DNA from 3 places in the Streptomyces sp. NPDC052107 genome. Region 1 is predicted to be linked to each of the others. Evidence: riboswitches for the same ligand, from Rfam matches in the RefSeq annotation. Region 1 holds a riboswitch; each other region holds the start of a gene.
What was found. Region 1 has a riboswitch for thiamine pyrophosphate ahead of AB0M27_RS06585 (thiamine ABC transporter substrate-binding protein). Riboswitches for the same ligand answer to the same signal wherever they lie in the genome.

Region 1 (9,733 bases):
CCTGGCCGTAGTTGAGGTCTCCGGGGCGGCTGAGCAGCCGGGCCACGGCGACCGGGAGCGTCGGGTTGTCGGGCCGGGCGATGAACACGGTCGCCCCGAACTCGCCGAGCGAGACGGCGAAGGCGAACCCGGCCGCGACCAGCAGCGCCCGCCGCACCAGCGGCAGGTCCACCTCCCGCCACACCCGCCAGGGCGAGGCCCCGAGCACGGCGGCGGCCTCCCGGAGGCGTACGTCCACCGCGCGCAGCACGGGCAGCATGGTCCGTACGACGAAGGGGGCGCCGACCAGCGCCTGCGCGAGCGGGACGAGGATCCAGGACTGTCTGAGGTCCAGCGGCGGCTTGTCGAGGGCGATCAGGAAGCCGAAGCCGACGGTCACGGCGGAGACGCCGAGCGGCAGCATCAGCAGCGCGTCGAAGCCCCGGACCAGGCGGCCGGCGTCCCGGCGGGCCAGCGCGGCGGCCGCGAGACCTCCGATCACCACGGCGACGGCGGTGGCGGCGACGGCGTACTGCAGCGAGGTCCACACCGCGTGCGCGGGCGCCACCAGGAACGTACCGCCGTCGGGGTTCGTCAGCGCCCGGTAGTAGCCGAGGCCCGGCGCGTCCAGGGAGCGGCGGACCAGCACGGCGAGGGGCAGGACGAGAAGCAGCGCGATGGTGACGAGGACACCGGCGAGCAGGGCCCACTGACCGGCGCCGCGCGGGCGGCGGGCGGCCGTCTTCGGGTCGACGAGCCGCAGAGCGGTCTCCCGGCGCCGTACCGTCCAGGCGTGCACGGCGAGGATCAAGCCGACCGCGACGAACTGGACGAGGGTGAGGACGGCGGCCGCGGAAAGGTCGAAGACCTCGGACGTCTGTCGGTAGATCTCCACTTCGAGGGTGGAGAAGGTGGGGCCGCCGAGGATCTGCACGATGCCGAAGGAGGTGAAGGTGAACAGGAACACCATCAACGCGGCGGCGGCCACCGCGGGTGCGAGCGCCGGGAGGGTGACCCTCCGCCAGGCGCCGAGCGGAGACGCGCCCAGCATCCGGGCGGCCTCCTCCTGCCGGGGGTCGAGCTGGGACCACAGCCCGCCCACGGTCCGTACGACGACCGCGTAGTTGAAGAAGACGTGGGCCAGCAGGATCGCCCACACCGTGGTGTCCAGCCGTACGCCCCACAGGTCGTCGAGCAGCCCGCCGTGCCCGACGAGGGCGAGGAACGCGCTGCCGGCGACGACGGTCGGCAGCACGAACGGGACGGTGACGACCGCTCGCAGCACCTGCTTGCCCGGGAAGTCGAGACGGGCGAAGACGTACCCGGCGGGCAGCGCGAGCAGCAGGGTGAGCCCGGTGGAGGCGAGCGCCTGCCATGTGGTGAACCACAGCACGTGCCGGATGTCCGGCCGCGTGACCACGTCCGCGGTCCGCCCCAACTGCCAGGCGCCGTCCACCTTCAGCCCGCGCGCGACGATCGCGGCCACGGGCCAGGCGAAGAACAGCGCGAAGAACGCGACGGGCAGGGCCATCAGCCCGAACCGCGCCGCGCTCCCGCGCCGGTCCCTCGTGTCGGGGGCTACTTCAGTACGAGCGAGGTCCACGACTTGACCCACTGGTCACGGTTGGCGGCGATCTTGCCGGGAGCCATGGTCTCGGGGTGCTCGGCGGCCTTGCCGTACTCGGTGAACTCGGCGGGAACCTTCGCGCCCTCGACCACCGGGTAGACGAACATGTTCAGCGGCATGTCCTCCTGGAACTCCTTGGAGACCAGGAAGTCGATGAACGCCTTGGCGCCCTTGGGGTTCTGGGCGTTGCTGAGCAGCCCGGCGAACTCGATCTGCCGGAAGCAGGTGCCGTACGACACCCCGGTCGGAGCGGTGCTGGGCCGCTTCTTGGCGTAGATGACCTCGGCGGGCGGGGAGGAGGCGTACGAGACAACGAGCGGCCGGTCACCGCCGGCCTTCTTGCCCTCCGACGAACCCGAGAACTCCTGGTAGTACGCCTGCTCCCAGCCGTCGACGACCTTGACGCCGTTGGCCTTGAGCTTCTTCCAGTAGTCCTGCCAGCCGTCGTCTCCGAACTGGGCCGCGCTGCCGAGCAGGAAGCCGAGGCCCGGCGAGGAGGTGGCGGCGTTCTCGGTGACGAGGAGGTTCTTGTACTCGGGCTTGGCGAGGTCGGCGAAGGACTGCGGCGGGGTCAGCTGGTGCTTGCTGAAGTAGGCCTTGTCGTAATTGACGCAGATGTCGCCGTAGTCGACGGGCGTGACCCGGTGCTTGTCCTGGTCGAGCTGGTAGGCGGCGCCGGCCTTGTCGAGGCCCTTGGCGGTGTACGGCTGGAAGAGGCCGTTGTCGAGGGCACGGGACAGCAGGGTGTTGTCGACGCCGAAGAAGACGTCGCCCTGCGGGTTGTCCTTGGTCAGGATCGCCTTGTTGACGGCCTGCCCGGCGTCGCCGTCCTGCAGATTGCGGACCTTGTACCCGGTCCGCTGCTCGAAGTCCTTCAGCACGTTCTTCGAGATACGCCACGAGTCGTGGCTGACCAGGGTGACGGTCTTGGAGTCCGCGGACGACTTCGTGTCGGTCGAACCGCACGCGGACAGGCCGATCAGGCCGAGCCCGACCGCCACGGCCACGAAGGTCTTGTTGTGCACTGGATGTCCTCCTGGGGGTTGGCCAGGAAGAGACGCGGCCCTGCCCGGGCCTTGTGTGTGGAAAGGACCCGGGCAGGGCGCAACAGCTTGAGTGATGACCGAACTTCCTACCCAGAATGACCTGGGCGAGGTTCAGAGGGTCTGCGGCCCTGTCCGCCGCACTCTCAGCGCTGTGGCGCTCCCCTGTCGGAATATGAAGATATGTGGACCCGGCCAGATTACCGCTCGGTGGCAGCGAGCTGACCACAGGCTCCGTCGATCTCCTGGCCACGGGTGTCCCGGATGGTGACGGGCACGCCGTGGGCGGCGATGGCCTCGACGAACGCCTTCTCGTCCTCGGGCCGCGAGGCGGTCCACTTCGACCCCGGCGTCGGGTTCAGCGGAATGAGATTGACGTGCACGGGCTTGCCCTTGAGCAGCCGGCCCAGCCGGTCGCCGCGCCACGCCTGGTCGTTGATGTCCCGGATCAGCGCGTACTCGATGGACAGCCGGCGCCCGCTCTTCTCGACGTACTCGAACCCGGCGTCCAGCACCTCGCGCACCTTCCAGCGCGTGTTCACGGGGACGAGGGTGTCGCGCAGCTCGTCGTCGGGGGCGTGCAGGGAGATCGCGAGCCGGCACTTGAAGCCCTCGTCGGCCAACCGGTGGATGGCCGGCACGAGCCCGACGGTGGACACGGTGATCCCGCGCTGCGACAACCCCAGCCCGTCCGGAGCCGGATCGGTCAGCGCCCGAATGGCACCCACGACACGCTTGTAGTTGGCGAGCGGCTCGCCCATGCCCATGAAGACGATGTTGGAGAGCCGAGCGGGCCCGCCGGGCACCTCTCCGTCCCGCAGCGCCCGCATCCCGTCCACGATCTGATGGACGATCTCGGCTGTGGACAGATTCCGGTCGAGCCCCGCCTGCCCGGTCGCACAGAACGGGCAGTTCATCCCGCAGCCCGCCTGCGAGCTGATGCACATGGTGACCCGGTCCGGGTACCGCATCAGCACGGACTCCACGAGGGTCCCGTCGAACAGCCGCCACAGCGTCTTGCGGGTGGTCCCCTCGTCGGTCGACAGATGCCGCACGACGGTCATCAGCTCGGGGAACAGCGCTTCCTGGAGCTTGGCACGCGATCCGGCGGGGATGTCGGTCCACTGCTCCGGGTCGTGCGCGTACCGCGCGAAGTAGTGCTGCGAGAGCTGCTTGGCGCGGAACGGCTTCTCCCCGGCCTCGGCCACCGCGTCCTTGCGCTCGGTGGGCGTGAGATCGGCAAGATGCCGCGGCGGCTTCTGAGCTCCGCGCGGGGCGACGAAAGTGAGTTCTCCGGGCTTAGGCATGGCGTTACCAGTGTCGCAGATCCAAATGGGTGACCTGCGGCTGCGGCTCGCTACGTCAGTCGTCAGTAGGCGTCACCGGTCGCTGCTGAGCGGCTTCGGGCGGCCCAGGGACGGCCCAGGGGCGATCACTCGTCGGCTGCCCGCCACTCGTCGAGCCGGACCCTGACCTGGTGGTTGTAGGCGTGCCTGAGGCCCTCACCACTGACGAAGGCGCCGAGGGCCGGGAGGTCCATTCCCCGCGGCATGGACGTGATCTCCGCCAGCGCCATGGCGTTCGGCACGCGATCTATACGTATGAGGATTCCGATGGGCCCCGCGACCGATGACTTCGCCAGTGATCCGCGTCCCCACAGGCAGGGCCGCGACAGTTGCCGCCCAGCTCTCCCGCACCACGTCGACGGCCGGCACCTCGGGACCGCCCGCAGCAGGCGGCCGAGTGCGGTCACCGTCCGCGCTCGTTGCACGAGCAGCCCACCTCAGGGAAACCAGGCGGGCGGCTTCGCGGGCTCAGCACAGCCGTCGCACGGCGACCCGGCCCGTGCGACGGCTCCGAGGGCAAAGCAGTCCCCGGTAGTGCTGCGCGTGTCCTGGAGCTTCAGTCGTCACTGTCATTCCGGTATCGCGCCGGCTTGCCGGGGGCCTGAACCACATCCTGTCCAAGTCGCTCCGTCGACTAGACGTCCTCATCGACTTTGTAACTCTTTCGGTGTTATGGCCTATTAATCACAATGCACCGGATATGGCCCTAGTCAATAGGACTTAGGTAAATTTTTAAGGATTCGGCGGGTGTGTGACTCCCTCTCGGTTCCGGCGCATGCCCTACCCGTCACGTGCCTGCCTCCACGATGACGCCGAAGAATCGAACACATGCTTGAATTTTGCGGTGCGACCGTTCCTCGACGACCTCGCCCAAGCACGGTAGGAGTGACGCGCCACCTACCGGCAGCTCGCCACGCGGCCCGGCCGGACCGAGCTGCGAGGGCGTCTGTGCCAGCTGTCGGGCACGACTGCTCTTCCCGCCTGATGCACCGCGGCTCCGGGCGATCCTCGCCTTCCTCGAAAAGCAGATCGCCGAGAGCGAGACTGTCGGCATCTCCCCGCGCCTCCAGCGCGACACCGTACGGGAGGCACTGACCCGCGCCGAAGACCGGTCGGCGCCCACTGGCGCCCGTCCGACCGAACCTGTCCGTCGCTCGGCCGCACTGCACTGCGAGCTTCCCGGTCGGGACGACGGTCCACTTCAGCGCTACAGCTGACGCGGGTTCTTACGTCAACTTCCCCCCCGACCCGAATCCCGTGACCATACGGACCGGCCACAACTACACGGGGGTTGTGTTCTGTCCGAACGACGGCCTCTGTTCCGCAGGCTAGTCGCCCGTCGCTGTTCGGTGTGTGACCGCGCCACCCCGCCCCCTGAAGTGGCCTGGGTGCCCTGCCACGTTGGGCACTCGGGCCAGATTTCGAGCAGGGGCAGACTCGTTACGGGGGTGGACGAGCCTCCCCCCGCGTATCGGCGCCCGCGCGCCTCCCCCGGAGTGGCAAGCGCCATGACCCCGCCCGGGGTCACTGTCTTCAGCGGCCCGTGTGGCCGGGGTGTCACGGGTGACGGCCGAAGGTTGCGGGATCAACCCCCTTGTAAAGGCCCGCAACACAGTGTTCCTGGAGATCCCCCTCGAAGGCTATGGGCACGGGACGGTCGCCGTTGCTGCGCCCTGTGAAGTTCTGCCGGGGAACGGTCGGGTTTCCTGATCGGCCCTTGTCCGGCTCCCTGCCCTGCCGTAACCACGAGTCCATGAACCTTTTCGGCCGCAACTCCTTCCACCGGCGCGCGCAGCAGTCCGCCGCGCCCGTGGCGACCGCCGTCCCGGCGGCCGGTGCCACCGCCACCGCCGTTCTGCCCGATCCCGAGCTGGCGGGCCTCACCGGCGAGTGGCTGATCGATCCCGCGCACAGCAGGATCGGGTTCTCCGTGCGGCATGCGATGGTGACGACGGTGCGGGGCGCGTTCACCGAGTACGAGAGCCGTCTGTACTTCGACGGCCGTGAGCCGACCCGCTCCCGGGCCGACATCGTGCTGTACACGGCCAGCGTCGACACGGGTGTCGAGCAGCGCAACGCGCACGTGATCGGCCGGCAGTTCCTGGACGCCGGGGCGCACCCGCGGATGACCTTCACGAGCACGGCCGTGCGGCTGGCGGGCCAGGACGTCTACCGCATGACCGGCGACCTCACGATCAAGGACACCACCCGTCCCGTCGATCTGGAGCTCACCTACATCGGTCACGTCATCGACGCGTTCGGTGACGAGCGGGTCGGTTTCGACGGCACCACCACCATCAACCGCTCCGACTGGGGGCTGTCCTACGACGCGCGGCTGGCCCAGGGCGGGGCCATGGTGAGCGAGAAGGTCCGCCTGCAGTTCGACATCGCCGCCATCCGGGCCACCGCCTGAGGAGCTTCCGGCTAGCCGGCGGCGTGCTCCAGCCGCTCCTTGAGCAGCCGCTCGTTCTCCGGGAGTTCCCTGCGGACCTGGGGGCGTACGACGAGCGGGATCAGCACCCTGCCGACGCCGCGGCCCTCGAAGTCCAGGTCCATGGTCACGCGCGTACGGCCGTCGGGGAGCGGGACGACCTCGCCGTGGACCCGGCCCCGGACCGGACCGTCGATGCCCTGCATGCTCCACGAGCGCGGCGGTTCGAACTCGGTGACCCGCATGGTCAGCGGCACGTCGCGGCGGCCGACGTGGCGGGTGATCCGGAGCCGGGACCCGAGTCCGAAGGGGCTGTCGTCGAGTTGCTCGACCGACACCGCGCTCTTCTGCCATTCCGGCAGGTGGGACGGGTCGCTGAGGTACGCCCACACGTCACCGGGACTCCGGTCGACGTCGATCTCCTCATGGAAGGCGGACATCACGACCTCCTTTCCCGGACAGAGGGCTCGTCTCCAGATCGTCCCACCTCAAGGGCCGTACGACCAACGTCGACGGGCCCCCGTCCTGCCCGCAGGACGGGGGCCCGGAAGCCGTACGACACGAGGCTCACGCGGAGCCCGACCCGTGGCTCACGCGGAGCCGACGAAGAGCACCAGCAGGAGCCAGACCACCGGGGCCGTCGGGAGGAGCGAGTCGAGGCGGTCCATGATGCCTCCGTGCCCGGGGAGCAAGGTGCCCATGTCCTTGATGCCCAGGTCGCGCTTGATCATGGATTCGCCGAGGTCGCCCAGCGTGGCGCTGGCGGCGACCGCGAGGCCCAGCAGCAGGCCCTGCCACCAGGTGCCGTCGTGGATCAGGAACTGCATGCACAGCGCGCCCGCGACCATCGCGAACAGCACCGCGCCCACCAGGCCCTCGCGGGTCTTGCCAGGGCTGATGCGCGGGGCCAGCTTGTGCTTGCCGAACCGCCAGCCGACCGCGTAGGCGCCGGTGTCACTGACGACCGTCAGGAGGAGAAAGGTGAGGACCCGCCAGGGGCCGTCGGACGCGGTCAGCATCATCGCCACGAACGTGGCCAGGAACGGCACGTAGAACGCCGCGAACACGCCCGCCGTGACGTCCTTGAGATAGCCCTCCGGCGACTCCGTCATGCGCCAGACCAGGGCTGCCAACGCCGTCAACGCCATGGCGACCCAGGCGCCCTCGGCGCCGCGGACGTACCCCGCGACCACCATCGCCGCACCGCCCACCGCGAGCGGCACCAGCGGCGCCTTGATGTCCTTGCGCTCCCGCAGCCGGCTGGTCAGCTCCCACAGGCCGACGACGACCGCGACCGCGATCACCCCGACGAAGACGGCCTTCTCGACGAACAGGGAGGCGACGATCACCACACCGAGCCCGATCCCGACGCCTATGGCTGCGCTCAGGTCACGGCCCGCGCTCTTCTTCTGCGGCGCTGGGGCCGGCTGGTGGGCGTCGGGCATGGGCTCCGGATTCTGGCTCTCGGCCGGGAGGGTGCGGGCCTGAGGGGGCTCAGGGCGGAACTCGTCGTGGAATCCCTGGAACAAGGGGCCGCTCCGGCGAGCGGCCCCCCGGTCGCCATCCTGGTCTCCGCCGTAAGCGTTTCCACCGTACGCGGGGTCCTCGGGCACGATGGGCATGGGGCGAGTCTGCTGCGCCTCAGGCGCATCGTACGCGGGACCCGCCGGGCCGGCCCCCGGGACAGACTGGGACGGCCCGCCCTCGGCGGGTCCCCAATACCCGGCCTGGCCCGCCGCGGGCGGCGCCCCCCAGGAAGAGTCGCTCATCAGACTTCGAGCAGCTCCGCTTCCTTGTGCTTCAGGAGCTCGTCCACCTGGGCGACGTACTTCGCCGTGGTGTCGTCCAGCTCCTTCTCCGCACGGCGGCCCTCGTCCTCGCCGACCTCGCCGTCCTTGATCAGCTTGTCGATGGCGTCCTTCGCCTTGCGGCGCACGGACCGGATGGAGACCTTCGCGTCCTCACCCTTGCCCTTCGCGACCTTGATGTACTCGCGGCGGCGCTCCTCGGTCAGCTCGGGGAACACCACACGGATGATGTTGCCGTCGTTGCTGGGGTTGACCCCCAGGTCGGAGTCGCGGATCGCCTGCTCGATGTTGCGCAGCGCGCTCTTGTCGAACGGGGTCACGACCGCCATGCGCGGCTCCGGCACGGAGAACGAGGCCAGCTGGTTGATCGGCGTCGGGGCACCGTAGTAGTCGGCCACGATCTTGTTGAACATCGCCGGGTGCGCACGGCCGGTACGGATCGCGGCGAAGTCCTCCTTGGCGACCACGACGGCCTTCTCCATCTTCTCCTCGGCCTCGAGGAGGGTCTCTTCGATCACCACTTGCTCCTGCGTGTCTTGAGTAAGGCCCGGCTGCGGTTCCTCTGGCGGGCGGCGGCCGGCTGCGTCGCGTCTTCTTCCTGCACGGTTCCCGACCGGCAGGACATTGTCCATCCCCCGGCCAGGGTCAGGCCCCTTACGGGGCCGCACACCACCGGCCGGGTTGATGCCGGGTCAGTCTCGGCTGCCCTGGTCACCCACCAGCGTGCCGATCTTCTCACCCTTGACGGCACGGGCGATATTGCCCTCCGCGAGGAGCTCGAAGACGAGGATCGGGAGCTTGTTGTCACGGCACAGCGTGATGGCGGTGGCGTCGGCGACCTTGAGGTCGCGGGTGATGACCTCGCCGTAGCCGAGGGCGTCGAACTTGACGGCGTCCGGGTTGGTCTTGGGGTCGGAGTCGTAGACCCCGTCCACGCCGTTCTTGCCCATGAGCAGCGCCTCGGCGTCGATCTCCAGGGCGCGCTGGGCGGCGGTGGTGTCGGTGGAGAAGTACGGCATGCCCATACCGGCGCCGAAGATGACCACGCGGCCCTTCTCCAGGTGGCGCACGGCGCGCAGCGGGATGTACGGCTCGGCGACCTGGCCCATGGTGATGGCGGTCTGCACTCGGCTGTCGATGCCCTCCTTCTCCAGGAAGTCCTGGAGGGCGAGGCAGTTCATCACGGTGCCGAGCATGCCCATGTAGTCGGAGCGGGCGCGGTCCATGCCGCGCTGCTGGAGTTCGGCGCCGCGGAAGAAGTTGCCGCCGCCGATGACGACCGCGACCTCTGCCCCGTCACGGACGACGGCCGCGATCTCCCGGGCGATCTTGTGCACCACGTCCGGGTCCACGCCCAGGCCCCCGCCACCGGAGAAGGCCTCTCCGGACAGCTTCAGCAGAAACCGGCCGCGTACTTTGCCGTCGTCGCTCTTCTGGGCCTTGGTGGTCATGGGAGATCCCGCCTCTTTCACGTGTTGCACATACGAAGAAGGCCATTG
Region 2 (9,733 bases), on a different contig from region 1:
CAGGACATCGACGCCGTACGTGACAAGCGCGTACGAGCACTCAGACGAGAACGCAAAGGACGAGGGCGATGCGAGAGATCTTCACGGGACTGCCGTGGTGGGTGAAGTGGGTCGCGGTGCCGGTCATCGCCCTGGTCGTGTTCGGCGGCCTGATAGCGACGGTGGTCGGGTTCGTGATCGGTCTGCTGTTCAAGGCGTTGGTCTTCGTCGCCCTGGTCGGCGGGCTCATCTACATCGTGCGCAAGTTCATGTCGAACTCCTCGTCACGCAGCGACTGGTGACGGACCCCGGGACTGGTGACCGGCAACGGGATCACCGGTTCCCGGCAAGGCGATACCCGGTTTCCCTCGGGCGAGGGAAGTTTCCCGTGAGGCCGTCTGCGTGCGGCGGCAGACGATTAGAGTCCGGAACTCCCGCGGGGTCTGCCCCGCGGGCGGCGCAGACCCCCTCCGTGCTCTCCCCGCACGGGCTGCCCCTCGCGCTCCGGGAGTGACCCTTGGCCACGGTTGACACCGCACCGGCAGAACCGCACGCACCCTCCATCCCACCGCGCTCCTACGCACCGCCCACCCAGCGGCCGCCCGCCATCGCGGTGCCCGGACAACCGCACCCCACCGACGTCTCCGGACCACCGCACGCGAGCGGTATCCCCGGGGCACCTCACCCAACGGACGCCTCTGGGCCACTGCCCTGCGTCGACGCTCCCGGCCAGCCGGCCGCCGCGACGCTCATCGGATCCGTCCAGCGCGCCATGCGCCTGCTGGAGTCCGTCGCCGCACATATGTACGGCGCGCCTGCCAAACAACTCGCCCGCGAAACCGGCCTCGCTCTCCCGACGACGTACCACCTGCTGCGCACCCTGGTGCACGAGGGCTATCTACGGCGCGAGAAGGGGCTGTTCTTCCTCGGTGAAGCGGCCGAACGGCTGGGCAGCAGCGGAGCCCAGCAGAAACGTCGCAGCGCGGTGGCGGACACGCTTGCGCACTGGCGCGATTCCATCGGAGTGCCGGTGTACTACGCGATGTACCGGGACGGCGAGATCGACGTCATGTGCGTCTCCGACTCCCCCGAGGCGCCGGCGGTCGAGGAGTGGGCCGACTTCCGCGAGACCGGCCACGCGCACGCCATCGGGCAGTGTCTGCTCTCCCAGCTGGACGAGGACGCCCGCCGCGACCATCTCGCGCGCTACCCCGTGCAGCCCATCACCCCGTACACGGTGCGCGACAACGAGGCCCTGTTGCGGCGGCTGGCCCGGTTGCCGCGCATGGAGCCGGTGGTGGAGCGCCAGGAGTACGCGCTCGGGACGGTCTGCGCGGCGGTCCCGATCACGGTCGGCACCACCGTGGCCACGATGGCCATGTCGCTGCCCGCCCACCAGGCGGACCGGCTGCTGCCCGCGGCGCGTCGGCTGCAGACGGAGATCGGGCGGCATCTGGGAACGCTCGCCTTCTCTATCAGTATCTGAAAACTTACTCCTTGTGATCTCATGTGTACGTTCAGCAAGATTTGACCACGGTTAGAGGGATCAATCCCGGCCAGTCGATGTCCATACGACGGGGTAGACGATGCGCGAGTCCGTACAGGCAGAGGTCATCATGAGCTTTCTCGTGTCGGAGGAGCTCTCCTTCCGCATCCCGGTGGAGTTGCGCTACGAGACCTGCGATCCCTATGCCGTCCGGCTCACCTTCCATCTGCCCGGCGACGCCCCGGTGACCTGGGCGTTCGGACGCGAGCTGCTGATCGACGGCGTCGGCCGGCCGTGCGGGGAAGGGGACGTGCACATCGCTCCCGCCGACTCCGAGTTGCTGGGCGAGGTGCTGATCAGGCTTCAGGTCGGTGGCGACCAGGCCTTGTTCCGTTCCTCCGCGCCGCCGCTCGTGGCCTTCCTGGACCGCACGGACAAGCTTGTGCCGCTCGGTCAGGAGGGCGCGCTGGCCGATTTCGACGCCCATCTGGAAGAGGCATTGGATCGCATCCTGGCCGAGGAGCAGAGCGCCGGCTGAAGCGTTACGGCACGGGGCGCCGGGTGCTCCACCGTGCCGCGTGGGATTGTGCAGGAACGCTTCTGCATGGAGCGTCGAGACTCGGTCACCGCGTCTCGCACCGGCCACGGCGGGCTCGCTGCATCCCCGGGTCGGTTTCAGGCGGGCTCACCGCTTGCTTGAGCCGGCCTCAGGCAGGCCCACTGCCGCTTTCCGTCGGCTCGCCGGCCCTACCGCTTCCGGCGTCGTCCCCGGCCGCCGCGTGCCGGTGCCGGCCGCGTCGCGGCCGGCACCGGTGTGCCCGAGCCGGGGCGGTCGGCCGAGACCACCAGCGCGGCGAGCGCGGTGGTGACCGGCACCGAGGCGACCAGACCGATCGAGCCCACCAGCGTGCGCACGATCTCCTCGGCCACCAGCTCGCTGTTGGCCACGGTCCCGACGCCGCTCTGCGCGATCGAGAACAGCAGCAGCAACGGCAGCGCGGCACCGGCGTAGGCGAGGACGAGGGTGTTGACCACGGAGGCGATGTGGTCGCGGCCGATGCGGATGCCCGCGCGGTACAGCCCGCGCCAGCCCATCGTCGGATTGGCCTCGTGCAGCTCCCAGACCGCCGACGTCTGCGTCACGGTGACGTCGTCCAGAACGCCGAGCGAGCCGATGATGACGCCGGCCAGCAGCAGACCGCTCATGTCGATCGACGGATACAGGCCGTGGATCAGGCCGGTGCTGTCGTCCGTGTTGCCGGTGAGGGCGGCCCAGCCGATGAACTGCGAGCCGAGGACGCCGATCAGCAGCAGCGAGACCAGTGTGCCGAGCACCGCCACCGAGGTGCGTGCGGACAGGCCGTGGCACATGTACAGGGCGAGCAGCATGATGGCGCTCGATCCGACCACCGCCACGAGCAGCGGATTCGAACCCTGGAGGATCGCGGGCAGGATGAACAGGGTCAGCACCAGGAAGCTGGCGGCCAGTGCGACGAGCGCCATCACGCCGCGCAGCCTGCCGACCACCACGACCGCGAGCGCGAAGATTCCCGCGAGCAGCGTCATGGGGAACTTCCGGTTCACGTCGGTCACCGAGTACTGCAGGTCCTTCGGCGCCGAGGGCTCGTAGGCGACCACCACCTTCTCACCCTGGCTGAGCTGTCGGCTCTGGTCCGGCTGCACGATCTCGATGAACGTACGGCCCCTGTCCTTGCCGGTGTCGACCCGGACGGTCGCCTTCTTGCAGCTCCCCTTCGGCTCCTGATCCGCCGGGCTGCCCGCGGCGGTGGAGGTGTCGCCGGTCGGGGTGCCACCGGAGGCGTTCACCGACTTGCAGCTCACCTCGACGACCCTGGTGACCGTGGCCTGCTGGGTCGCCCGGTCGAAGCCGACGCCGCTGCGCTTGTGGGACGGGGCTCCCCCGGGCCAGAGCACGACCAGTCCGACGACGACCGCCACGGTGAACGGGACCAGGACCGCGGCGATGACCTTGCGCAGGTGCCGGGAGACGGGCGCGGCGGGTCCATGGCTGTGGCTGTGACCGCCGCTGTGACCGTGTGGCTGCCCGTGGCCATGACCGCGGCTGTCATCCCGGCTGTCCTCCCGCTCGGGGGTGTGGCCGTCATCGCCCTGCCTCGAGCTCGGTCGGTGGCGCGGCTCGGGAGGCCGATACGGGTACTGTTGCATTCCGGTCACCGCCCGATCATCGCAACAACGGCAGGGGGCCCACTGTTCACCGCGCCACTCATGACGCTAGCGTGGAGGCACCTTTGCACACGCGGGAGCTCGGAGCACCGGGCTGAGAGGGCGCTGACCTCCGTAGGCGCGATGTTTCACGTGGAACAAGCGATGTTCCGCGCGGATGTCGACAGACGGAAACCGCTGCGTCGACCGCCGAACCTGTTACCGGGTAATGCCGGCGTAGGGAGTAGGTCTCATGACCAACAAGGACGCATGCACGCCTGCCTCCGTTGAGGACGAGATGTCCCAGGAGGCCGGGAAGTCCATCGGCTGGCACAAGGCGTACGTCGAGGGTTCGCGCCCCGACCTGCGTGTGCCGGTCCGTCAGGTGCATCTCACCAACGGGCAGTCGGTCACGCTGTACGACACGTCGGGCCCGTACACCGATCCACTCGTCGACACCGATGTCCGCAGGGGCCTGCCGCCGTTGCGGGAGAACTGGATCATCGCCCGCGGGGACACCGAGGAGTACGCGGGCCGCCCCGTTCGTCCCGAGGACGACGGGATCAAGCACACCTCGCCGCGCGGCGGGCTGCGCAACCTGGACGCGGTCTTCCCCGGACGGCCGCGCCAGCCGCGCCGGGGCCGGGCCGGCGAGGCGGTCACGCAGCTCGCATACGCCCGCAGGGGCGAGATCACCCCGGAGATGGAGTACGTGGCCATCCGGGAGAACGTGTCTCCCGAGGTCGTCCGCGAGGAGATCGCGGCGGGCCGGGCGGTGCTGCCGGCCAACGTCAACCACCCGGAGATCGAGCCGATGATCATCGGCAAGCGGTTCCTGGTGAAGGTCAACGCCAACATCGGCAACTCGGCGGTGACCTCCTCCATCGAGGAGGAGGTGGAGAAGATGACCTGGGCGACCCGCTGGGGTGCCGACACGGTCATGGACCTCTCCACCGGCCGCAACATCCACACCACCCGCGAGTGGGTGCTGCGCAACTCCCCTGTCCCCATCGGGACGGTGCCGCTCTACCAGGCCCTGGAGAAGGTCGACGGCAAGGCCGAGGAACTGACCTGGGAGATCTACAAGGACACGGTCATCGAGCAGGCCGAGCAGGGCGTGGACTACATGACCGTCCACGCGGGCGTCCGGCTGCCGTTCGTGCCGCTCACCGCCAACCGCAAGACGGGAATCGTCTCGCGTGGCGGTTCGATCATGGCCGCGTGGTGCCTGGCGCACCACAAGGAGTCGTTCCTGTACGAGAACTTCGAGGAGCTCTGCGAGATCCTCGCCGCCTACGACGTCACGTACTCGCTGGGTGACGGCCTGCGGCCCGGTTCGATCGCGGACGCCAACGACGAGGCGCAATTCGCGGAGTTGAGGACGCTCGGGGAACTCAACCGGATCGCCAGGCGTTTCAACGTACAGACGATGATCGAGGGCCCGGGACACGTCCCGATGCACAAGATCAAGGAGAACATCGACCTTCAGCAGGAGATCTGCGATGAAGCTCCGTTCTATACGCTCGGCCCGCTGACCACGGACATCGCGCCGGCGTACGACCACATCACCTCCGGCATCGGCGCCGCGATGATCGCCTGGTGGGGCACGGCGATGCTCTGCTACGTCACGCCCAAGGAGCACCTGGGCCTGCCCAACCGTGACGACGTCAAGGCCGGCGTCATCACTTACAAGATCGCCGCGCACGCGGCCGACCTCGCCAAGGGGCACCCGGGCGCCCAGGAGTGGGACGACGCACTGTCCGACGCCCGCTTCGAGTTCCGGTGGGAGGACCAGTTCAACCTCGCTCTGGACCCGGACACGGCGCGGGAGTTCCACGACGAGACCCTTCCGGCGGAGCCGGCCAAGACGGCCCACTTCTGCTCGATGTGCGGGCCGAAGTTCTGCTCCATGAAGATCTCCCAGGACATCCGCCGTCAACACGGCGGCAGCCAGGAGGAGATCGAGGAGGGCATGGCCCAGAAGTCGAGGGAGTTCGCGGCGGCGGGTAACCGGGTGTACCTGCCGATCGCGGACTGAGGGCCAGGCGCAAGCGGTCCGCGTTTCCGAGCCGCCGCCCGGCGTCACGTGAGGCGCGGACCCCGCTGGTGTCGCTCAGGGCGTCAGGACGATCTTGCCGGTGGTGCGCTTTGCCGCGATGGTGCGTGTGCCTCGGTGGCTTCGGCCGGCCGTGACCCGCGCCGTTCGAGGTGCTTCGCCATGCGGCCGGGCATGACGCCGACCGGTCGGCCGACCGGGACGGCGGCACACCGGTGGGCCGCCCGGTCGGGCCCACGTCGGTCGGGAGCGCGAGCCGTGTCCGGGCTGCCGGTGGGGCTACTCGGGCTGGTGCTCCGGGCCACCGAAGTCCGGGCTCGTGTAGTCCGGGCTGGTGAAGCTCGGCCGGCCGGACTGGGTGCCGTCGTCGGGACTGCTGAAACCGGGGCGGTCGTACCCCAGGCGGGGCATGCGGCCGCGCGGGGCGGGTGGGGTCGTGCGGTGCAGGGGGGCCGCTGGTCGGGGCTCGGCGAGTGCCTCCGTGAGGAACGGCAGGATGCCGCGCTCCAGCAGGGCGTCCCGCCAGGCCTCTCTGGCGCTGTCCAGTTCCCGGTGCGCCGCGTCCAGCGCCTGGGCCTGTGGCGAGTTGCTGTTGCGCAGGGCGGTGAGGAGCAGTCCGACAGCGGCGAGGAGGATCGTGGCCGCGGTCACCGCGCCGAACACCCACCCCGCGGTCAGCATGGTTTGGGCGAAGGTCTGTCCGGGGCTCAGCGTCTTCAGGATGTATCCGACGAGCAGGAAGATCGCCGCGGCGGTTCCGGAGAGGACGGGAGCCAGTACGGCGATGACCGCGACGGCACCCGCGCCGGTGCTCTCGGTCGCCTCGCCGAAACCGCCGACGAGCCCGGGGACGGCCGAACTCTGGTCCGCGGGAGCGGAGTCACCGGAGGCCGAGGGGGTCATCGCCGGTTGACGCAGTTCCTGGCGGATCTTCACGTAGTGCTGGTATTCGGCCGCGGCGGCGGCCGTTATCAGTGCGGTGGCGTTGAGCGCCATGGTGCGCAGTTGTTCGGGATTGAGCCGCTCTCCGACGGCGGCCAGTTCCGGTCGCTGTGGTGCGGAGCGCAGCGCCTCATCGAGGAGCCGCTCGAATTCCTGGCGGTCCTCGCTCTGCAGGTGCTGCGGAACGCTGTTCATGTGCATCCCCCGATGCTCCGTAGGGCTTGGGGCTCGCACGCCGGCGAGCCGTCGGGCAGAAACGGAGGGGAGCCTGCTACGGATAAGCCGATGGTAGAGCCGTGACGGCACACGGTGACAGGGGGTTGCCGGAAATTGCCCACCGGCCTGCGGGTACTCCGCCGGGGGCGCCTGCTCGCGGAACGGTCAGGTGGCCAGGGGAAGTTGCCGGACCAGTAGCTTTCCGGCCATGGTCACCCCGCCGTCCATCGCGATGGCGAGCCCGTCGGCGTAGACGTGCGGTCCCTCCACGACGGGACCGGTGCCCTCCTCGCCGTCCTCGGAGCCGACCTCGCCGAGGAGATAGGGAATCGGGCTGTGACCGTGAACGATGCGGGTGCCGCCGTACGTATCGAGGAGCGAGCGCACGGCGTCGGCGCCGCCCTCGTAGCGGAAGGAGAAGCGCTTGGTGAACTTGCGGAACAGATCCCAGCACTCGTCCGCGTCGTTGCGGGTGAGAGTCTCGCGGACGGTGTCGTTGACCGCCTCGATGGAGTCGCCGTAGTCGAGGTAGGCGGTGGTGTCCGAGTGCACGAGCAGATAGCCGTCGACCTCCTCGACGGCGTCGAGCCGGGCCATCCACTGCAGATGGTGGTCCTGGAGGCGGTCCATGTCGGTCTTCTGTCCGCCGTTGAGCAGCCAGGCCGCCTGGAAGGTGGCCGTGCCCGCGCCGGAGTTGACGGGGGTGTCGCCGAAGCGCTTGGCGCCGAGCAGCAGCAGCTCGTGGTTGCCCATGAGGGCCTTGCAGTAGCCGCCGGCCGCCGCGGCCTCGGCGGACAGCCGCATCACGAGGTCGATGACGCCGATGCCGTCGGGCCCGCGGTCGGTGAAGTCGCCGAGGAACCACAGCCGGGTGGTGTCGGCGCACCACTGGCCGGAGGCGTCGATCAGTCCCTGCTCCTGCAGTGCGGCCATCAGTTCGTCGAGGTACCCGTGGACGTCTCCGACGACGAACAGCGGTCCCGGCCCGGTCTCGGGCTGCGGGGCCGGGGCCGCGGATGCCGTCTCGACGGGGACCTGGACCGTCTCGGTGCGGTTGATGACCGGGAGGTCGCGCTGGGTGGGTGTGTAGTCGTCGGGGTACGCCGGGTCGGCGGGCGGCGGGGTGTCGCCCGGGTGGGCGGTGCGGACGTACGGTCCGGTCTCGTGGACGTACGCAGGTACCCGGAAGTCGCGCAGCGTCGCCGTCCGCTCCACTTCGGGTCCCTGACCGGCCCCCTGAGTCATCAGACCCCTCCACCATCGCGCCGCATCTGCACCCCTTCGGACTGCCTGGTCGCAGCGGTCCGCGGTGTCGTGGGCCCATCATAGGAATGCGCGTCGCGCCGTGTGATGACCCAGGGGTGGTGAATCGGAACAAGACTCCAGTTCACCGCGGCTTTCGCCCCGTTTGGGCAGGTGTTCGGCCGGCTCTCGACCGGCCGAACCCCCGGCCCCCGGTCGCCGGCCCGCCGAGCCCCCTCTCTCGGCCGGTGCATGCACGGGGTGAGCGCCCCGCTTTCCGGCGCTATCTGCCGTCCGGCGACCGTGGGGGGCTGACCGTCGTGCGCGGCGGGCGCCGCTGCGAGGAGGTGCGCACGATCAGCTCGGTCGGTATCACCTGCTCGACCGGCTGGTCCGACTCCACGCCCTCGATGGCGTCGATGAGGAGCTGGACCACGGCGGTGCCGATACGGCGGGGCTTCAGGGAGAGCGTGGTGATGGGCGGCTCGGTGCTGGCGTACACCATGGACTCGCTGCAGCACACGAGCAGCAGGTCGTCGGGGACACGGAGCCCGTAGCGCCGGGCGGCGGCCAGCAGGTCGGTGCCGTTGGGGTCGAACAGGCCGTAGACCGCGTCGGGCCGGTCGGGGCGGGCGAGCAGCCGGTCGGCGGCCACGGCGCCCGCGCACGGGTCGTGCGCCGGGTAGGCCTCGTAGACCGGGTCCTGGCCCACCCGCTCGCACCAGTGCAGGTAGGCGGTGGTGGACAGGTGGGTGTACGTGTCCGTCGTCGTGCCGGTGAGCAGGCCGATGCGGCGGGCGCCGGCGTCGGCGAGGTGGTCGAGGATGCCGAGGACGGCGGCCTCGTGGTCGTTGTCGACCCAGGCGGTGACCGGCAGCGAGCCGGCCGGCCGGCCGTCGGAGACGACCGGCAGTCCCTGCCGGACGAGCTCGCTGACCACCGGGTCCTGATCGGAGGGGTCGATGACGACCGTGCCGTCCAGGGCGACGTTGGACCACACGTCGTGGCGGGAGGTCGCGGGCAGGATCACGAGGGCGTAGCCGCGGGCGAGCGCGGCCGAGGTGGCGGCCCGTGCCATCTCGGCGAAGTACGCGAACTCCGTGAAGGTGAAAGGTTCATCCCCGTACGTCGTCACGGTCAGGCCGATCAGACCCGACTTGCCGGTACGGAGGGTGCGGGCGGCGGCGGAAGGACGGTATCCCAGCCGGTCGGCGACCTCGCGGACATGGCGCCGGGTGGCATCCGGGAGTCTCCCCTTGCCGTTGAGGGCGTCGGAGACGGTCGTGATGGAGACTCCGGCGGCGGCGGCCACGTCTCTGATGCCCGCCCGGCCCGGCCGGCTGCCTCGACGTGAGGTTTCCGCGCGGCTCACCTGGTGCTTCCCTGCTGCTGTCATGGCGAGCCGATAGTAGGGCTCATGCGGTGGGGTAGTGCGGACGCATATGCACGCATTGACAGGCACGTTTCTGCATGGTCATACAGCGTCAACTGCCTTTGAAAGAGAGGAAGTTGAACGATCCTGCGGCAGGACGTGACGCAGTGACGCGTATGGACCTGCCAAGTGCCCGATGTCTCGAAGAGGTCTCAACTCACCTGCACGGGTGATGCGCGCCACGGCGCGAGCTACC
Region 3 (9,733 bases), on a different contig from region 1:
TGCTGCTGGCCCTGCGCGGCGGACGCGAGCCCGGTGCCGCGCACCGCACGGTCGTCCACGCGCCGGCCCCGGAGTCCGAGCTGGACTTCCTGGCCTCTCCGGGCGGGGACCAGCCCCCGCGTCCCACGGTGACCGTGCTGCGCCCCGGCGACCCGGCGCTCGGACCGGACGACGGGCACGAGTCCGTGGTGCTGTCCGCGGTCGTGCCGACCGAGGCCGACTGGGACCGGGAGGGCACGGTCCGGAGGTACACGGAGCATCTCCTCGCAGCCGCCGAGGCCGCGACACCGGGGCTGCGGGATCGCGTCCTGTGGCAGGAGGTGCGCACTCCCGGGCACACCGACGAGGAGACGGGCGCCTTCCTCGGCGCGGTGCCCGCCCCCGCCCTCGCCGCCGGCCAGGGGCGTTTCCTGCATCCGGCGAACACCACACGGCTGCCCGGTCTGTACCGGGTCGGCGGCTGGTCCCACCCCGGCGGCGGCCTGCCGCACGCGGGTATGTCGGGCGCGCTGGTGGCGGGGCTGATCGTGGAGGGCCCCGAGTTCCGCGGCTCCCAGTGAGCCGGGCCGGGCCTCACAAACGGTACGGCCTCAGAAGCGGTACTGCTCGTCGTACCCGGCACCGGGCTGCTGCTGGGCCTGCTGGTGCCCCTGGTTCTGGTACGGGTACGCCTGCTCCGGCGGAAGTTCGCCGCCGTAGGTCTCGTCGGTGCGCTGCTGCGGCACCCACACCCCGCCCGCCGGGGTCTCGCCGTAGCCGCCGCCGTACGGCGCCTGGGCGTAGCCCTGCTGGTCGTACTGCCCCGAGTAGCCGGTGTCGTACGAGGCGCCGCCGTAGGACTGGCTGCCGATGTACGGGTCGGAGTAGTTGGCGTAGCCCTGCTGGTCGCCGTTGTAGTAGCCGTACCCCTGCTGGGCGTAGCCCGAGTAGTCGTAGGCGTAGTTCTGCTGCTCGGTGCCCTGGGTCTGGGCGGCGGCCGCGTAGGCGGTGTCGCCGTAGACGCCGTAGGAGCCGGTGTCCTCGGGGAGGGGCTGCGGCTCGTAGACGGTGGTGGTCTCGGCCGCGGTGGGCTCCGTGGCCGGCCGGCCGCCCGGGGCGAAGACGTCGTCGCGGTCGTAGTCGTCGTAGTCGCCGTGCCCCTGGCCGTAGCCCGCCCGGTCGGCGTCCTGGTCGTCCTGCGGGCCTACCAGCTCGTGGTCGGGGTCGTCGTCCAGCGCCGGGTCGTGCCGGTCGGCCCTGCCGCGGCGGCGCTTGCTGCCGCCTCCGGCCTCGGCCTCGGCGTCGGGGCGCTTGACCGCCCAGCCGGCGGCGAAGCCGCGGCGGAACGACAGCGTGACATAGGTCTGGCCGATCGCGAAGGCGATGGCGCCGATGCCGATCACGATCACGGACGGCATCAGCACACCGACCACGACCCCGAGGAAGCCGGCGAACGCGAGCAGCCGCCAGCGCAGGCGTGCCTTGTACTGCAGCAGCACCTCGCCCAGCAACCACAGTGCGACGATGCCGAACGCGATGTAGAGGACCGTCCAGCCCATGTACGCCCCTCTCCCAGTGGCCGCTACGCAGTGTGTCGTATCACCGTGCGGCCGGTCTAGGCCTGCGGGGGGTGGTGCAGGCCCAGGTTCTCGTAGATTTCCAGGGTCGCCGTGGAGTTGTTGAGCGTGATGAAGTGCAGTCCGGGCACTCCCTCGGCGAGCAGCCGAGCGCAGAACTCCGTGGCGAAGTCGATACCGATGGAGCGTACCGCCGCCGGATCGTCCTTCGCTGTGAGGATCCGCTCTTTCAGGGCGTCGGGAAACAGCGCGGTGCTGAGCTTGGGCACCCGTTGCAGCATCTTCACGCTGGTGACCGGCAGCACCTCGGGAATGACGGGGGTCTCACAGCCCGCGGCCACCACACCGTCACGCAGCCGTAGATACGACTCCGGGTGGAAGAACATCTGTGTGATGGCGTAGTCCGCGCCCGCACGGCACTTGTCCACGAAGTGGGCGACGTCGGTGTCCCAGTCCGCGGAGCGAGGGTGCATCTCCGGGAAGGCGGCGACCCCCACACAGAAGTCGCCCGACTCCTTGATGAGCCGGACGAGTTCGGCCGCGTACGTCAGTCCCCGGGGGTGCGGCACCCACTCGCCCATCGGGTCGCCGGGCGGGTCGCCCCGCACGGCGAGCATGTTGCGGATCCCGGCGTCCGCATACTGGCCGATGATGTTCCGCAGTTCGGCGATCGAGTGGTCGACCGCGGTGAGGTGGGCGACGGGCGTGAGCGTGGTGTCCACGACGATCTGCTGCGTCTCGCGGACCGTGGTCGTGCGCGTGGAACCGCCGGCGCCGTATGTGACGGAGACGAAGTCGGGGGCGACGGCCTCGACCCTTCTGAGCGCGTTCCACAGGTTCCGCTCGCCCTGGGGGGTCTTCGGCGCGTAGAACTCGAACGAGTACGTCGTCTTGCCGCTGGCGAGCATGTCGCGCACGGTGCGTGCGCGATCAGTCCTGGTGGAGGGGGTTCCGAGGGCCATACCGGCAGGTTAGCCAGGGAGGGGCGGTCCCCCAACCGAAGGACGGAGATTTGCCCTGATTGTCGCTTTCCTGTCCACTCCTTGGACAGAAAGGCGGACAGAAAACCGGACAGAAACGCGGTCGGAAGAGCCGACAAGCCGTGTCGCTAGCCCTGCCGCAGCCGCTTCGCGAACTCCGCCGCGGCCGCTCCCGGGTCGTCGGCCTCGGTGATCGCGCGCACCACGACCACCCGGCGGCCGCCCGCGTCCAGCACCTGGTCGAGGTTGGCGAGGTCGATCCCGCCGATCGCGAACCAGGGGCGGTCGGTGCCCAGACCGGCCGTGTACCGCACCAGGTCGAGGCCGGGCGCGGGCCGGCCCGGCTTGGTGGGGGTGGGCCAGCAGGGGCCGGTGCAGAAGTAGTCCACGCCCTCCTGCGCGGCGGCCGCGGCGGCCTCGGACTCGGCGTGCGTGGAGCGGCCGATCAGCACCTCGTCACCGAGGACGGCACGGGCCGCAGGGACCGGCAGGTCGCCCTGGCCGAGGTGGAGCACGTCGGCGCGGGCGGCGTGGGCGACGTCCGCGCGGTCGTTCACCGCGAGGAGCTTGCCGTGCCGGGCGCAGGCGTCCGCGAAGACCTCCAGGTGCGCCAGCTCCTCGGCGGCCTCCATGGCCTTGTCGCGCAACTGCACGATGTCGACACCGCCGGCCAGGACCGCGTCCAGGAACTCGGGAAGGTCGCCCTGGCGCTTGCGCGCGTCCGTGCACAGGTACAGGCGGGCGTCGGCGAGCGCGGCGCGTGCGGTGTCGGACATACGTGGGTCCCCCTGGTCGGTGTCCCTGGCGGCTTCGGCGGGTGGCGTACGGGCCAGGACGGCCCGCACGCCACCCCTCATGTGCGATTCGGCTCAGACGGCGAGCGCCTGGGCGCGGCGCTTCACCTCCGTGCCGCGATTCTCGCTCAGAGCCTGCGCGGGGGTGCCGGGCAGGGTCGGGTCGGGGGTGAAGAGCCACTCGATCATCTCTTCGACCGTGAAGCCGTCGTCCCGCAGAAGCGTCAGGGTGCCGGACAGGCCCTTGACGACCTTGTCCCCGTCGATGAAGGCGGCGGGGACGTGCAGTGCGCGGTTCTCACCCCGGCGTACGGCGATGAGCTGGCCCTCCTTGACCAGCTGCCGCACACGCGTCACCTCGACGCCGAGCTGTTCGGCGATGTCGGGGAGGGTGAGCCAGGCGGGGACGAGAGCATCGATCTTTGCTTCAATCTCGGTCACAGGACAAGCCTGCCATCCCCCACTGACAGTCGGAAGTCAGGCAGGTCCGGGCGGGAGGACCCGGCTAGGCGGCCGTGGCGTCCTTCAGGGGCTTCGCCGGGTCCGCCAGGGCCCGCGCGTCCATCCGGCGGCCCGCCTCGATCAGCCGACGGCCCTGCGCCAGATCACGCGGTCGGCCCACCGCCAGCAGGGCCACCAGGCGGTCCTCGCGGAGCCAGCAGACCGTCCAGGCCGGGCCCTCCGGGTCGCCGCGCCAGACCATGCGGTCGGCCGCGGCGTGGTGGCCGACGTACTGCACGAACCGGCCGAACTGCTCGGACCAGAAGTACGGCACCGGGTCGTAGACCGCCGGGGTCTCGCCGAGCACGTTCGCGGCGACCGTGCGCGGGCCCTGCAGGGCGTTGTCCCAGTGGTGGACGAGCAGCCGTTCGCCGTAGCGGGCGGAGGGGAAGGAGGCGCAGTCGCCGACTGCGTACACGTCCTCGACCGAGGTGCGCAGCCGGTCGTCGGCGAGGACGTCCCCGTGCGGGCCCAGCTCCACGCCGGAGACGGCCAGCCAGGCGGTGGCGGGGCGGGCGCCGATGCCGACGACGACGGCGTCCGCGGGCAGCCGGGTGCCGTCGGCGAGCACGACCGCGCCGGGCTCGATGTGATCCACGCGCGCGTGGGTGCGCAGTTCCACACCCGCGTCGGCGTACCAGGCGGCCATGGGCGCCGTGACCTCGGCGGGCAGGGCGCCGGCGAGCGGACGGTCGGCGGCCTCCACGACGGTCACCGCACAGCCGGTCTCGCGGGCGGCCGTGGCGAACTCGGCGCCGATCCAGCCGGCCCCGACGACCACGATCTCGTGCTGCCGGGCGAGCACCGGCTTCAGCCGTTCGGCGTCGTCCAAGGTGCGCAGCAGATGCACGCCGGGCACCCCCTCGGTGCCGGGCAGGGTGATCGGCTCGGCGCCGGTGGCGAGGACCAGGACGTCGTACGGCACCGGGCCCGCCTCGGTGTCCAGCTCGTGTTCGGCGGGGCGCAGGCCCAGCACCTCGCAGCCGAGCCGCAGCTCGACGCCGAGGGACTCGAAGTCCACGTCGAAGGCGGAGTCCTCGGCCTTGCCGAGCAGTACGGCCTTCGACAGGGGCGGCCGGTCGTACGGCTGGTGCGGCTCCGCGCCGATCACGGTGACGGGACCTTTGAAGCCCTGCTCCCGCAGCGCGACCGCGGTCTGCACCCCGGCCATGCCCGCGCCCACCACGACCACGCGCCGCCCCGCCGGCGTGCCCCCTTGCGCTGTCTGCTCGCTCACCCGATCACCATAGACACGTGACAACGCGTCAGTCAGCGGGCGTGCCCGGTGACCTGTTCCACAACGCTCGTACCGGCGCCCGCCTGGGACTCCCACTCCCAGGTCTCCTCCAGCCGCACCCGCCCGTCCGGCAGCTCCACGACCGTGGAGACACAGTGCCCCGAGGAGGTCGTCCCGTCGGTCTTCAGCTGGACATAGCGGAAGTCCAGACGGTCGCCCTCCCGGGTGCCGACCAGATGACCGCGTACGACATCGCCGCCCGCGTACTCGGCCCATATCTCGCCGTCCTCCTCGTGGTACGCGAACCGGGTGCGGGTACCCACCTGACCTGGGGCTTGGTCCGCCAGGGGGGCGAGGATCAGTCCGTCGAGCGACCGGGCCATGGGCAGGGGCTCCCTTACGGGTGACGAGGGGGGCGGGCTAGGGTGGCCACCGTACAAGCACTCGCGGGAGCCCGGACGCACCGGGCTGAGAGGGAGGCTGGCGGCCTCCGACCGTACGAACCTGATCCGGGTCATGCCGGCGAAGGGAGGGGCTGGACGCCCATGTCGTCACGTACGTCCGACGTCCTCGTCACCGGGGGCGGAATCATCGGCCTGGTCACGGCCTGGCGCGCGGCGCAGCGCGGGCTCGCGACCGCCGTGGTGGACCCCGAGCCCGGCGGCGGGGCCGCGCGGGTCGCGGCCGGGATGCTGGCCGCGGTCACCGAACTGCACTACGGCGAGGAGCGGCTGCTCGCCCTGAACCTGGAATCGGCCCGCCGCTACCCGGACTTCACGGCCGAGCTGACCGAGCTGACCGGCCAGGACCTCGGCTACCGCCGCTGCGGCACCCTCGCGGTCGCGCTCGACGCCGACGACCGCGCACATCTGCGTGAACTGCACGCCCTGCAGCAACGCTCCGGCCTGGACTCGGAGTGGCTGTCCGGGCGGGAGTGCCGGCGCCTGGAGCCGATGCTGGCGCCCGGGGTGCGCGGCGGGCTGCGGGTCGAGGGCGACCACCAGATCGACCCGCGGCGGCTGGCGGCGGCCCTGGTGAGCGCATGCGAGCGGGCCGGCGTGGTGTTCCATCGCGCGTGGGCCGAGCGGCTGGACGTCGTACGGGACCGGGCCGCCGGGGTGATCACCGCGGACGGCACCGAGCTGCGCGCCGGGCAGGTGGTGCTCGCGGCAGGAAGCATGAGCGGGCGGCTCACGGGCGTGCCGGAGGCGCTGCTGCCGCCGGTGCGGCCGGTGAAGGGGCAGGTGCTGCGGCTGACGGTGCCGCGCCGGTACGCGCCCTTCCTCAGCCGGACGGTACGGGCCGTGGTCCGCGGCAGCCAGGTCTATCTGGTGCCCCGCGAGAACGGCGAACTGGTCGTCGGCGCGACCAGCGAGGAGCTGGGCTGGGACACGACCGTCACCGCGGGCGGCGTGTACGAGCTGCTGCGCGACGCCCACGAGCTGGTGCCGGGCATCACCGAACTGCCGCTCACCGAGACCCGGGCCGGGCTACGCCCCGGCTCCCCCGACAACGCGCCGCTGCTCGGCCCGTCCGGGCTCGACGGGCTGCTGCTGGCCACCGGGCACTACCGCAACGGCGTGCTGCTCACGCCGGTCACCGGGGATGTGATGGCCGAGGTGCTGGCGAGCGGCCGGCTCCCGGAAGAAGCCCGTCCCTTCACGCCGCAGCGTTTCGGCGCCGCCGTCCTCATGGAGCAGCCCGCATGAGCATCTCGATCTCTGTCAACGGAGAGCGCCGGGAGATCGTTCCGGGTACCGCTCTGGACATCGTCGTACGGTCGCTGGTCTCGGCGCCCTCCGGGGTGGCCGCCGCCGTCAACGAGACCGTCGTCCCGCGCGCGCAGTGGGCGTCCACGGCGCTGGCCGAGGGCGACCGGGTCGAAGTCCTCACCGCGGTCCAGGGAGGCTGAGCCATGGCCGACGATCCCTTGGTCCTCGGGGGTACGACCTTCTCGTCGCGGCTGATCATGGGTACGGGCGGTGCGCCCAGCCTGGAGGTGCTGGAGCGGGCGCTGGTCGCCTCCGGTACGGAGCTGACGACGGTCGCGATGCGGCGGGTGGACCCCTCCGTGCACGGTTCGGTGCTGTCGGTGCTGGAGAGGCTGGGCATCCGGGTGCTGCCGAACACGGCGGGCTGTTTCACCGCGGGCGAGGCCGTGCTGACCGCGCGGCTGGCGCGGGAGGCGCTGGGCACGGATCTGATCAAGCTGGAGGTCATCGCCGACGAGCGGACGCTGCTGCCGGATCCGGTGGAGCTGCTGGAGGCGGCGGAGACGCTGGTCGACGACGGGTTCACGGTGCTGCCGTACACCAATGACGATCCCGTGCTGGCGCGGAAGCTGGAAGATGTGGGCTGTGCCGCCGTCATGCCGCTGGGGTCGCCGATCGGGTCCGGGCTCGGGATCCGCAATCCCCATAACTTCCAGCTGATCGTCGAGCACGCGCGCGTGCCGGTGATTCTGGATGCGGGGGCCGGTACGGCGTCCGATGTCGCGCTGGCCATGGAGCTGGGGTGTGCTGGGGTGATGCTCGCCTCCGCCGTGACCCGGGCGCAGGAGCCGGAACTCATGGCGGCGGCGATGAGGCATGCCGTGGAGGGAGGTCGGCTGGCTCGGTTGGCCGGGCGGATTCCGCGCAGGCACTTCGCCGAGGCGTCGTCTCCTGCGGGGGGCCTGGCCGTGCTGGATCCCGAGCGTCCTGCGTTCTGACCCTGTGCCGCACTTGCCCACGGCTCTCCCACCCGCGCACCGCCCGTTACCGCCTGCTGGGGGGCTGGACTTATCCCGTGGGGCGTCCTCGCCGTCGGCGGCCGCGGGTTGTGGGGGCGGCACCGGCGGCAGCGGGACGCCTGCGCCGTCGGCGGGCGCGAGTCTTGGGGGCGCCGGCGGGCCGCACAGCTCGCGGTGACGACGCCGGCAGCCACCGAACGCCTGCAGCGTCGACGGCCACGAGTCGCGGGGCGACGCCGGCGGGCCACACAGGCCGTAGCAGCGGGTCGCCTGCGCCGCGACGGCCACGAGTCGTGGGGCGCGGGCGGCACGGGCCGCAGGAGACAGCGAACTGCACGGGGGGGCTGCCGGCGGCAGCGAGCGGCCTGGACGGTGGCCGTCGGCAGCCGACGGCCCGGACAGTGGGCGGCGCCAGCCAACCGCCTGGACAGTGCGCGGCGGCAGACGGCGGCCCGCGCGGTGCGCGGCGGCAGACGGCGGCCCGCGCGGTGCGCGGCGGCAGACGGCGGCCGGGCGGTGGGCGGCGGCAGACGGCGGGGGTGGGGGCGGTGTGGGGGTGTGGGGCTGGGGATCGGAACCCTTGTTCGTGTGTCGCGTCACAGGTCGGCTTCAGTGCCTGGGGGAAAGCGTTCTCGGCGGGGGAAGTGTCGGTGGGTCCTCGTAGACTCCCCTGCGTGGATACGACCCTTCAGGACCCTCTCGTCGGGCAGGTGCTCGACGGCCGTTATCGCGTCGACGCGCGGATCGCGGTCGGCGGGATGGCCACGGTCTACCGGGCCCTGGACACCCGTCTGGACCGTGTGCTCGCGCTGAAGGTGATGCACCCGACGCTCGCGGCCGACGGATCCTTCGTGGAGCGGTTCATCCGGGAGGCGAAGTCCGTCGCCCGGCTGGCGCACCCGAACGTGGTGCAGGTCTTCGACCAGGGCACCGACGGGTCGTACGTGTACCTGGCGATGGAGTACGTCGCCGGGTGCACTCTGCGGGACGTGCTGCGGGAGCGGGGGGCGCTGCAGGCCCGCGCGGCCCTCGACATCCTCGAGCCCGTGCTCGCCGCGCTCGGCGCCGCGCACCGGGCCGGTTTCGTGCACCGGGACATGAAGCCCGAGAACGTGCTGATAGGGGACGACGGCCGGGTCAAGGTCGCCGACTTCGGGCTGGTGCGGTCGGTGGACACCCAGACCAGCACGACCGGCGCCGTCCTCGGGACCGTGTCGTATCTCGCGCCCGAGCAGATAGAGCAGGGCACCGCCGATCCACGCGTCGACGTCTACGCCTGCGGTGTCGTGCTCTACGAGATGCTGACCGGCGGCAAGCCGCACTCGGGGGACTCCCCCGCGCAGGTCCTCTACAAGCACATCCACGAGGACGTGCCGCCGCCCTCGGCACTGGTGCCGGGGCTGCCGTACGAGCTGGACGAGGTGGTGGCATCCGCGACCGCTCGCAACCCGGACATCCGGCCGCACGACGCCGTGGCACTGCTCGCCCAGGTACGCGAGGCGCGCCAGGGGCTGAGCGACGAGCAGCTGGACGCCATACCGCCGCAGGCGCTGTCCGCGGAGCACGACAACGCCGGCGACCGTACGAGCGTGATACCGCGCTCGCTGACCGTGCCCCGGCCGCTGCCCGTCAACGAGGAGGAGCCGGCCGGGGGCGGCGTCCAGCACACCAGCCGGCTGCAGGCGCCTCCGGTGCCACCGCGGCGGTCGCGGCGCCTGGTGCTGACGGTCGTCGCCGCCGTGCTGGTGGTGTTCGGCGTGGGCGCCGGCGTCTGGTACATCAACTCCGGCCAGTTCACGAAGGTCCCGCCACTGCTGTCGAAGACCGAGGCGCAGGCCCGGGACCGGCTGAAGTCGGCCGGCCTCGAGGTCGGACAGGTCAAGCGCGAGTACAACGACGCGGTCCAGCGGGGCACGGTCATCGGCACCGACCCC

Region 2: another riboswitch for thiamine pyrophosphate. It lies ahead of thiC (phosphomethylpyrimidine synthase ThiC); the one in region 1 lies ahead of AB0M27_RS06585 (thiamine ABC transporter substrate-binding protein).
Region 3: another riboswitch for thiamine pyrophosphate. It lies ahead of thiO (glycine oxidase ThiO); the one in region 1 lies ahead of AB0M27_RS06585 (thiamine ABC transporter substrate-binding protein).

What each region holds. Positions count from the first base shown of each region.
Region 1 is NZ_JBFAWG010000004.1:232,261-241,993, reverse strand. It holds gene AB0M27_RS06590 (iron ABC transporter permease) at 1-1,510, opposite strand, end outside; gene AB0M27_RS06585 (thiamine ABC transporter substrate-binding protein) at 1,558-2,631, opposite strand; TPP riboswitch at 2,718-2,826, opposite strand; gene rlmN (23S rRNA (adenine(2503)-C(2))-methyltransferase RlmN) at 2,850-3,956, opposite strand; gene AB0M27_RS06575 (hypothetical protein) at 4,082-4,237, opposite strand; gene AB0M27_RS06570 (YceI family protein) at 5,749-6,408, shown strand; gene AB0M27_RS06565 (SRPBCC family protein) at 6,420-6,866, opposite strand; gene AB0M27_RS06560 (phosphatidate cytidylyltransferase) at 7,017-8,195, opposite strand; gene frr (ribosome recycling factor) at 8,195-8,752, opposite strand; gene pyrH (UMP kinase) at 8,927-9,685, opposite strand.
Region 2 is NZ_JBFAWG010000008.1:113,361-123,093, forward strand. It holds gene AB0M27_RS11425 (DUF5326 family protein) at 69-281, shown strand; gene AB0M27_RS11430 (IclR family transcriptional regulator C-terminal domain-containing protein) at 686-1,465, shown strand; gene AB0M27_RS11435 (SsgA family sporulation/cell division regulator) at 1,566-2,003, shown strand; gene AB0M27_RS11440 (YibE/F family protein) at 2,213-3,661, opposite strand; TPP riboswitch at 3,734-3,910, shown strand; gene thiC (phosphomethylpyrimidine synthase ThiC) at 3,903-5,687, shown strand; gene AB0M27_RS11450 (hypothetical protein) at 5,985-6,848, opposite strand; gene AB0M27_RS11455 (metallophosphoesterase family protein) at 7,029-8,108, opposite strand; gene AB0M27_RS11460 (LacI family DNA-binding transcriptional regulator) at 8,389-9,501, opposite strand.
Region 3 is NZ_JBFAWG010000001.1:226,757-236,489, reverse strand. It holds gene AB0M27_RS01090 (NAD(P)/FAD-dependent oxidoreductase) at 1-560, shown strand, start outside; gene AB0M27_RS01085 (hypothetical protein) at 591-1,538, opposite strand; gene metF (methylenetetrahydrofolate reductase [NAD(P)H]) at 1,595-2,518, opposite strand; gene thiE (thiamine phosphate synthase) at 2,665-3,312, opposite strand; gene AB0M27_RS01070 (Rv2175c family DNA-binding protein) at 3,406-3,771, opposite strand; gene AB0M27_RS01065 (FAD-dependent oxidoreductase) at 3,836-5,068, opposite strand; gene AB0M27_RS01060 (hypothetical protein) at 5,101-5,451, opposite strand; TPP riboswitch at 5,505-5,616, shown strand; gene thiO (glycine oxidase ThiO) at 5,614-6,777, shown strand; gene thiS (sulfur carrier protein ThiS) at 6,780-6,980, shown strand; gene AB0M27_RS01045 (thiazole synthase) at 6,984-7,778, shown strand; gene pknB (Stk1 family PASTA domain-containing Ser/Thr kinase) at 8,474-9,733, shown strand, end outside.